2 regions of the Geovibrio ferrireducens genome follow, and region 2 is predicted to be linked to the other one. Evidence: riboswitches for the same ligand, from Rfam matches in the RefSeq annotation. Region 2 holds a riboswitch; the other holds the start of a gene.
What was found. A riboswitch is a leader RNA that binds a small molecule or an ion and turns the genes downstream of it on or off. The one in region 2 is predicted to bind cobalamin.

Region 1: linked by a shared signal. The riboswitch ahead of OSQ85_RS07985 (ribonucleoside triphosphate reductase) and the one ahead of OSQ85_RS09725 (sirohydrochlorin cobaltochelatase) in region 2 are both predicted to bind cobalamin.

What each region holds. Positions count from the first base shown of each region.
Region 1 is NZ_JAJAPB010000006.1:36,397-40,811, forward strand. It holds gene OSQ85_RS07975 (DUF5986 family protein) at 1-443, opposite strand, end outside; gene OSQ85_RS07980 (helix-turn-helix domain-containing protein) at 676-1,038, opposite strand; cobalamin riboswitch at 1,247-1,456, shown strand; gene OSQ85_RS07985 (ribonucleoside triphosphate reductase) at 1,571-3,601, shown strand; gene nrdD (anaerobic ribonucleoside-triphosphate reductase) at 3,637-3,807, shown strand; gene OSQ85_RS07995 (anaerobic ribonucleoside-triphosphate reductase activating protein) at 3,804-4,415, shown strand, end outside.
Region 2 is NZ_JAJAPB010000008.1:65,727-70,141, reverse strand. It holds gene cbiE (precorrin-6y C5,15-methyltransferase (decarboxylating) subunit CbiE) at 1-388, opposite strand, end outside; gene cbiD (cobalt-precorrin-5B (C(1))-methyltransferase CbiD) at 381-1,361, opposite strand; cobalamin riboswitch at 1,416-1,626, shown strand; gene OSQ85_RS09725 (sirohydrochlorin cobaltochelatase) at 1,711-2,673, shown strand; gene OSQ85_RS09720 (ABC transporter ATP-binding protein) at 2,675-3,517, shown strand; gene OSQ85_RS09715 (ABC transporter permease) at 3,514-4,251, shown strand; gene OSQ85_RS09710 (FecCD family ABC transporter permease) at 4,248-4,415, shown strand, end outside.

The DNA of each region.
Region 1 (4,415 bases), on a different contig from region 2:
TACTTTTCGGGAAGCAATTTGTGTGGTTCAACATAGTCCTCAAAATCTTCATCCCAAGAAAGTTGTTTATATTTGTGCTCAGGGTTTCTGACTTCCTTTAGCAACATAGCAAGCCAATTTTTTCGAAACCTATCGTAATCACGCCTACGCATATCAATTGCTGACTCACGTTTTACAACTAACATAACTTTGTGAATATCGTCATGAAGTATAAAAGCCTCATAACAACAACGCTTTAGTATTCTATACTCTATACCACGATGAAGGGCAGACAGTTGAGCAAGATTGTGATTAATTTCATCATTTCTAGCCTCAGAACGGCTATTACCTGTAACTCTTCTATATGTTTGGGAGAGTTTAAGATACGCATCTGCGCAATTATTTCTCATTGCATGAAAGAACTCTGGACGTTTCTTATAATACTCACTTGCAATATTGCTCAAAATACACCTCTTCAATGTTTTGTATATAATTGTATATCGTAATTTGATTGTCAAGTGTATTTTAGACGAAATGTAGCAATATTATGGTTTTTTTACAGAATTTGTCCAATAACATACAGACTGAGAATTGGAAATTAAATAACCTTGTGTTTATTAATTCAAACTTTAACACAGCAATCATGCCTGAAAAACCAGAATATCTAACATAAAGAAAAGCTGAATGATGACCGCATCACTTCATCAGTTCAATAAAGGTTGAAAGCATTTTATATACTTTCTCCTGCTCCCGCTCATCCATCTTCATCACGGTTTTCATTACTTTATCCCACTCAGGGGGGATCTGCGCTCCGCATGAGGTGAGTTTGTATTCTCCTGATTTATCAGTATCTCCAAGAAGATAGCTCACTGGAACATTAAGAACTTCCGCCAACCTGTACAGTATGCCGATACCTATCTCGCCGCCGGTGCTGTTGTTAAGAAAGCGCGTGAGATGCTGGTATGATATACCCGCCTTCTCTGTCACCTTTAGCCGTGAAAGACCGGATTCCGCAATAGCCTCAAGAATATTGTTCCTTACCTGTTCAATCCTGTTCATACTGTTAAGAATACAGTAATCCCCTGATTCAATACATTATCTTATAAGGCATATATAATATAATATACACTTGAAATTGCATCTTAAAAGATATAATATTGCAAAAATCGAACACGAATTTACATCTGACAAATGCCCGCCGTCTCCTGAAAACATGGCGGGGGCGGGCTTGAGAAACGGCTGTTTTTTAATCAGGAGCTTTTTTATCTCCTTTCACCCAAATCAGGGTTGACTTATCGATCTCTTCATAGCAGAATAACTCAACGGGATTCAGGGAAGCGCGGTTAAAATCCGTCACTGCCCCCGCAACTGTGAGCCGGACGAACGCTCCTTTTCTTCGCCACTGTAATATGTACGGGAAGGCTGAGCAAGTAGGACGACGGCAAGTCAGGATACCTGCCCCGCGGAATAAACTGCCCATCGGAGGGATGGATGAGATTATCACACGCCGCCGTTATTTCAGCGCATATAATCTTTAGCTGTTAAACATCCTCCCGCTCGAACTACGCTTATTTTACGGAGGATTGATTATATGATAGAAAAAGTTATGAAACGTGACGGGCGCTTTGTTTCCTTTGATCAGGAACGCATAGCAAACGCCATTTTCAAGGCCGCAAAGTCTGTCGGCGGAACCGACAGAAACAATGCCGCCGCCCTTTCCCTTATAGTTACCAGAAAGCTCACCGATGCTTATGAGCGCTACGGCTCCTGCTCTGTTGAGGAGATACAGGACTGCGTGGAGAAGGTGCTCATTGAACAGGGGCATGCCAAAACTGCCAAAGCATTTATAATATACAGAAAACAGCGTGCAGATATGCGCTCGCTCACCGACAGCATGGAGGGGTTTGAATCCATAGTGGAAACATATCTCGGCGGAAGTGACTGGCGTGTAAACGAAAACAGCAACACAACCTATGCTCTTCAGGGGCTGAACAACTACATTTCATCCACAGTAACCGCCAAGTACTGGCTGAACAAAATCTACCCGCCCGAAGTGCAGAGAGCGCACACGGAAGGGGATTTCCACATACACGATCTCGGTCTGCTCGCGGTGTACTGCTGCGGCTGGGACTTAAAAGACCTGCTGATGAAGGGGTTCCGCGGAGTTGCGGGCAAGGTGGAGAGCAAACCCGCCAAGCACCTGCGCACAGCGCTGGGACAGATAGCCAACTTCTTTTATACATTGCAGGGGGAGGCGGCGGGCGCTCAGGCGTTTGCCAACTTCGACACATATCTTGCCCCGTTCATAGCCTATGACAAGCTCTCCTACAAGGAAGTCAAACAGGCTATGCAGGAGTTCGTCTTCAACCTTAACGTTCCCACCCGTGTGGGTTTCCAGACTCCGTTCACCAACCTCACCATGGACTTGTACGTTCCCTCCACCCACAGGGATGAGGCGGTGATAATCGGCGGTGAAATGACTGACAGAACCTACGGCGAGTTTCAGGAGGAGATGTTCCTCATCAACCGCGCGTTCATGGAAGTCATGATGGAGGGGGACGCCAAAGGGCGCATTTTCACTTTCCCCATACCTACTTACAACGTTTCCAAGGATTTCGACTGGGAACACCCCATAGTGGCTGAGCTGATGAAAATCACGGCGAAATACGGAATCCCGTACTTTGCCAACTTTGTAAACAGTGACATGAGCCCGGAGGATGCACGCAGCATGTGCTGCCGTCTCCGTCTGGACAACAGGGAACTCCGCAAGCGCGGCGGCGGTCTCTTCGGCGCTAACCCGCTTACAGGTTCCATAGGCGTTGTAACCATAAACCTGCCCAGAATAGGCTATACCGCAGGCAGCGAGGAGGAATTTTTCGAAAGGCTTTCCTCCCTCATGGAGCTTGCCCGCGACAGCCTTAAGATAAAGCGCAAATCCCTTGAAAAGCTGACAGAAAACGGGCTCTATCCTTATGCAAGGTTCTACCTTGAGGACATTCATGCCCGTTTCGGCCAGTTCTGGAAAAACCATTTCAACACCATAGGCATAATAGGCATGAACGAGGCTGCGCTGAACTTCATCGGTGTGGATATTATGAATAAAGAAGGCCTTGAATTCGCCGAAAAGATACTTAACTTCATGCGCGGCAAGCTGGCACAGTTTCAGGAAGATGACGACATGCTCTACAACCTTGAGGCAACGCCCGCAGAAGGCACTTCATACCGCCTTGCCAAGCGTGACATCAAGGACTATCCGGAAATTATCACATCCGGCTCCCTTGACCGCCCGTATTACACCAACTCCACGCAGATTCCGGTGGAGAAGGCGAAAGATCTCTTCGCCGCGCTGGATCATCAGGACAGGCTCCAGCCTCTTTACACAGGCGGAACCGTGTTCCACGTTTTCCTTGGGGAATCCATAGACGATCCCTCGGCAGTGGGCAAACTGCTGAAAGAAATAACATGCTGCTACAAAATACCTTATATAACAATAACCCCCACATTCTCCGTATGCCCGGTGCACGGCTACCTCAAGGGCAAACACCCTGAGTGCCCGCTCTGCGCTGAGGAGAAAAAGGCGGAAATTTTTAAAGAACTGGAAAAGCTTAAGGCCGAAATATAAGACCTTAAATACATAAAAGCGCAAGGAGGCACAAAATGGAAAAGCTTGAGAAAATCAAAGCACTGGAAAAAGAAATGGCAGAAGTGAAAGGCACAACTTGCGATGTCTACAGCAGAGTGGTCGGCTACCACAGCCCCACAAGCCACTGGAACGAAGGGAAAAAAGAGGAATTTATAAACAGGGGGACTTTCAGAGTTTCCAAATGAGTCACACAGACTTCTTTATTGCAGGCTTTACGCCCGTCAGTCTCATAGATTACCCCGGAGAGGTGGCGGCAACTGTCTTCACCCACGGCTGCAACCTAAGGTGCAGATACTGCCACAACCCCCTTCTGGTAACCGGCAGAAAAAGGGACAATAAGTCATCCGAGTTTCTTTCTTATATGGCTGTAAGAAATATAGGGGCCGTCGCCGTAACAGGCGGCGAGCCTCTTTTTTCAGATCATATCACGGATTTTGTCACTTTTCTCAAAAATGACGGAATCAAGATCAAGCTGGACACCAACGGCTTTGCCCCGGCAAGGCTGTTCCCGCTCCTTGAAAAAGGGCTTATCGATTACGCAGCGGTGGACATAAAAGGCTTCTGCGCGGAGGACATAGAATACATGACCCGCTCAGCCCGCTCCACCGAGCCTTTTGTGAAAACTATCCGGGCTCTCAAGGAGAGCGGCATACCCTTTGAACTGCGCTATACCGCATGGAAAAAGCCGGATGAGGAATCACTCTTCTGGCTGGCGGACTTTGCGCGGGATGTGCCTCTGGCTTTACAGTTTCTTCAAAGATCAACGCCGCTTCTGGACAAACGCTTCTCTCCG
Region 2 (4,415 bases):
CACTGTCAAATCCGCCGCGTCCGTGGGCTGAGAGAAAAACAGCGTCCTCCCACGGTTCGGCTATGGCTGCGAATGCCGCCTGAACAACGCTTACACCCTCTATTACCCTGACATTTTCCCTGCCGAACTCCCTCACAACGGATTTTGCGAGGCTGAAAAATCCCGCATCCCCCGTGACAAGCACACCTATGCGCAGGCCTCTGTTGGTTCTTATAAATTCCAGAGTGCCGCTTATCAGCGGTTCCGGTTCGTGGTAGGGTACACTGACCCAGCTTCTGAATCTTTCCGCTCCTACAGCGAGGTCTATTTCGCTGAGCGCTTTTTTCGCCTTCCCCGTGAGCATGTCAGGGTGTCCGGTTCCGGTGGAGATTATGTATATATCAGGCACTGCAGGTTCCTATGAGATCACCTTTCATATTAAACAGAAGAACATCCGTCCTCTTAAAGCCGTAATCCATCCTCACGCGTCCGCTTATCAGTTCCGCTATTCTGCCGAAGCCTTCCGGATGAGTGAGGCAGATCTCCTCTACCGTGTTGAAGTCTCCGCTGAGACTAAGAGCCCTGCTCACAAACCCCTGCGCCTGCGGTGAAGCGGCTGAGTGGGTGTTGTAATGCCCCATGGCGAGTTTGGCGAGCTTACCCGGATGTCCGGCGAGTGTGACCTCACTTACGCCCTTTGAGCGCAGATAGCTGAACGCCTCACCGAAGTAGTTGCTTACCATCACCGCCTCATCATCAGGATAAACGGCCTGAAGGTGTTTTTCGCCTATTTTGCCCGCAACAAGTGTTATGTGTCTGTTTTCGGCGAGTTTGACATCAATTTCGCACTTAAAGGAATCCACAAGTGCATCCACGCTCATGGGGTGAACAATCCCCGTTGTGCCGATTATGGATATACCGCCTGTTATCCCTATGCGCTCATTGAATGTACGCTCAGCGAGCCTTTCCCCTTCGGGTACGGATATTGTCACCACCGCACCGTTTTCTGTCCCTATGACTTCGCGGACATTCTGCTCAATCATCATGCGCGGCACAGGGTTTATTGCCGCTTCTCCCACAGGGATTTGCAGGCCGGCCTTGGTTACTCTGCCTACGCCTCTGCCCCCTGTGATTTCGATTCTGCCGCTGCTGTTCAGCCGCACACTGGCGTGTATCTCCGCCCCGTGGGTAACATCCGGGTCATCGCCCGAATCCTTTACGGCAAAAGCGCCCTCTGCCGAGCAGCTTACGGGTATTCTCATTCTGCTGCCGTCCGGCATGATCACATCCGCGCAGTCAGTCATTATGCCGCTTATGATCAAGGCTGCGTGTGCTCTTGCCGCCGCCGCTGCCGCTGTGCCTGTGGTAAATCCTTTTCGCATTTTGAGATGGTGTTCCGAAATAAAATATGTGTCAAGGAGAATTATATTGACTTATCCGCCGCGTTTGGCCGAAAATGCGTCTGATATACGAGGTGGAGACAGAAACAGGGAATTTGGTTAGAATCCAAAACAGTCCCGCTACTGTAACCGGAACGAACCCGCGTAAGCCACTGTCCGTTAAAAGGATGGGAAGGTGCGGAATTAGGCGGCATTTTTAAAATGCCGTGCCGGAAGTCAGGATACCTGTTCTGTTTGAACTTTACGAGGATGAAGGCACCAAAATATGCCCCCCCGCAGGATTTCCTGTCGCACCCGTATAAAATCCCAATTTTTTTTAAAGGAGGAGTATGTGAAGCACATATTCGCAGTGTTCCTTGCCTTTCTCGCTTTTACGGGCGCAGTTCAGGCATCAGGAGGAGAAAAGGTAATGGAAGAGAAATCAGCAATCGTAATCGCATCATTCGGCACAACTTATGAAACAACTCTGGAGCCGATACTTGCCCTTGTGAGGGAAACTCAGCTTAAATATCCGGGAACGCCTGTGCGTCTGGCTTTTACCTCAAATGTAATCCGCAGGATATGGAATGAAAGAGCCGCTGACACGGCTTACCGCAGGGCGCACCCTCAGATTCCCGAAATGCTTTACGGCATTAAAAATGTTCTGGGCGTTATGGCGGATCTTCAGAACCTCGGCTACAGGAACATAGTTGTTCAGCCCACTCTTATAACGGACGGTGAGGAGTTCGCTGATATGACAGCTTATGTTGATGCCCTTGCCTCCATAAAAACACTTAAACCCAGACTCCAGCCCTTCGTTGCTGTGGGCATAGGCAAACCCCTCACCGGGGCTTACTCTCACGCAGAGCATCTGGAAGTGCTGGCTAAGGTTCTGGAATCAGACATTAAACAGGCAAAAGCAGCAAAAGCGGCTCTTGTTTACATGGGGCACGGTAATGAGCATATGTCTCAGGGGGCTTACTACGAGCTTGAGCTTATACTTAACCGCATGTACGGCGTTCCTGTTGCCATTGGTCTGGTGGAGGGTCTGCCGGATTATGACTCCGTTCTTGAAAAGCTCACTGCCAAAAAGGTTAAAAACGTAATCCTCAGACCGCTTATGTATGTGGCGGGCGACCATGCGGAAAACGATATGGCCGGTGATGAGGAAGATTCATGGAAAGTAATGCTCACGAAATCAGGGTTCAATGTCACCCCTGTGCTGGAAGGCCTCGGCCATAAGGCAGCCGTGAGGCAGATTTTTATAAACCATCTTGAAGCCGCAGCAAAAGAAGCGGGGATAGAGCTTAAATAGTATGAATAAAATATCAGTAAGATCCCTTACCAAGGTTTTCGGCAGACAGACTGCCGTTGACGGAATAAGCTTTGATGTGGAGGAGGGGAGTATACTTGCTCTCCTCGGTCCCAACGGGGCAGGTAAAACAACCACGATAAACATGCTGACCGGGCTCACGATTCCCTCTTCCGGCGAAATATGCTACGGCGGAGAGATCTTCGACCCGCAGAGCAGACGGATTAAGCAGACAATCGGCGTTGTTCCCCAGCATAACAATGTGGACAGGGATCTTACTGTGTATCAGAACCTCAAGACCCATGCGATTCTGTTCGGCGCTGACAATATCAAAAGCAGGATAGAAAAAGCGCTGGAGTTTTCGGGTCTTTCCGACCATGCGGATAAAACAGCCGGAAACCTCTCCGGCGGGATGAAACGCAGGCTGATAATTGCCCGTGCCCTTCTGCATGAACCTTCCGTACTTTTTCTGGATGAGCCTACTGTGGGGCTTGATGCCTCTGTCCGCAGAACCATGTGGGACTTCATACGCAGCATAAATCAGGAAAAGCGATGTACAATCCTCCTTACAACTCACTACATAGAGGAAGCGGAACTGCTCTCTGACCGTGTGATGATTATGGATAAGGCTAAGATTGTCACAGAAGGCACAGCAGCAGAGCTTAAGGCAAAGGTCGGCAAATGGGCGCTTGACATCTACAGAAACGGCAAAACGGTAACAGAGTTCTTCGAAACCCGTGAAGCTGGGCTTGAGCAGCTCGCCTTGCTGACTGAAACCGCCGGAATAAGGGAAACCAACCTTGAGGATGTCTATCTCACCATCACAGGAAGGAGGATAGACGCATGAACGGCATAAAAGGGGTTTTATACCGCGAAACCAGAGTTCTGCGCAGCAGGTTCTGGAAGGTCCTCGTCTCATCCGCCGTATCGCCTTTTCTGTTCCTTCTTGCCTTCGGGTACGGAATAGGGCGGTTCGCCTCTGTTGACGGTGTTAATTATCTTACGTTTCTTATACCCGGACTGATTGCCATGAGCAGCCTGAACCAGAGTTACGGTATTTCAGGCGAAATAAATATTTCCAGATTTTACTTCAAGGTTTTTGACGAATACCTCCTTGCTCCTGTGAGCAGATGGGAGATAGTGGCGGGCGAAATGCTCTACGGTGTCATCAAAGGGCTTATCCCTGTCGGCATTATTCTTCTTTACGGAGTTATTGCCGGAGCGGGGCTTAAAATCAGCCCGATGTTTGTGCCTGTGATGTTTGTTCATCTTGTTGTGTTCTCTCTGCTGGGGATAATTGTAGCCCTTGTGGTTAAAAACCACGGAGATCAGATGTCGGTGAACACTTTTGTGATAACACCTATGATATTCCTCTCAGGCACTTTTTACCCGGTGGATAAAATGCCTCTCATCGCAAAGCTGATAGCGCATATTTCCCCGCTGACTTATTCCACTCAGCTTATAAGGTGTTCCCTCATAGGCACTGAGTGCGATGTGCTTCTTAATATGGGAGTGATGCTCACTGTTGCCGCAGTGCTCTTTATTACAGCAGGGCGGATTCTGAAAGGGGTTGAGGGTTGAGAGCCTTTTGGCTTTTCATTCTCTTATGTGTATGTGCGGCGGCGGCTTTTGTGGGCTCCACGGATATAAGCCATTTCCGCACTGATGAGGTGCAGAGGGATATTCTTCTGAATATGCGTATGCCGCGGGTTGTCTTCGCCGGGCTTACCGGCGCTATGCTGGGC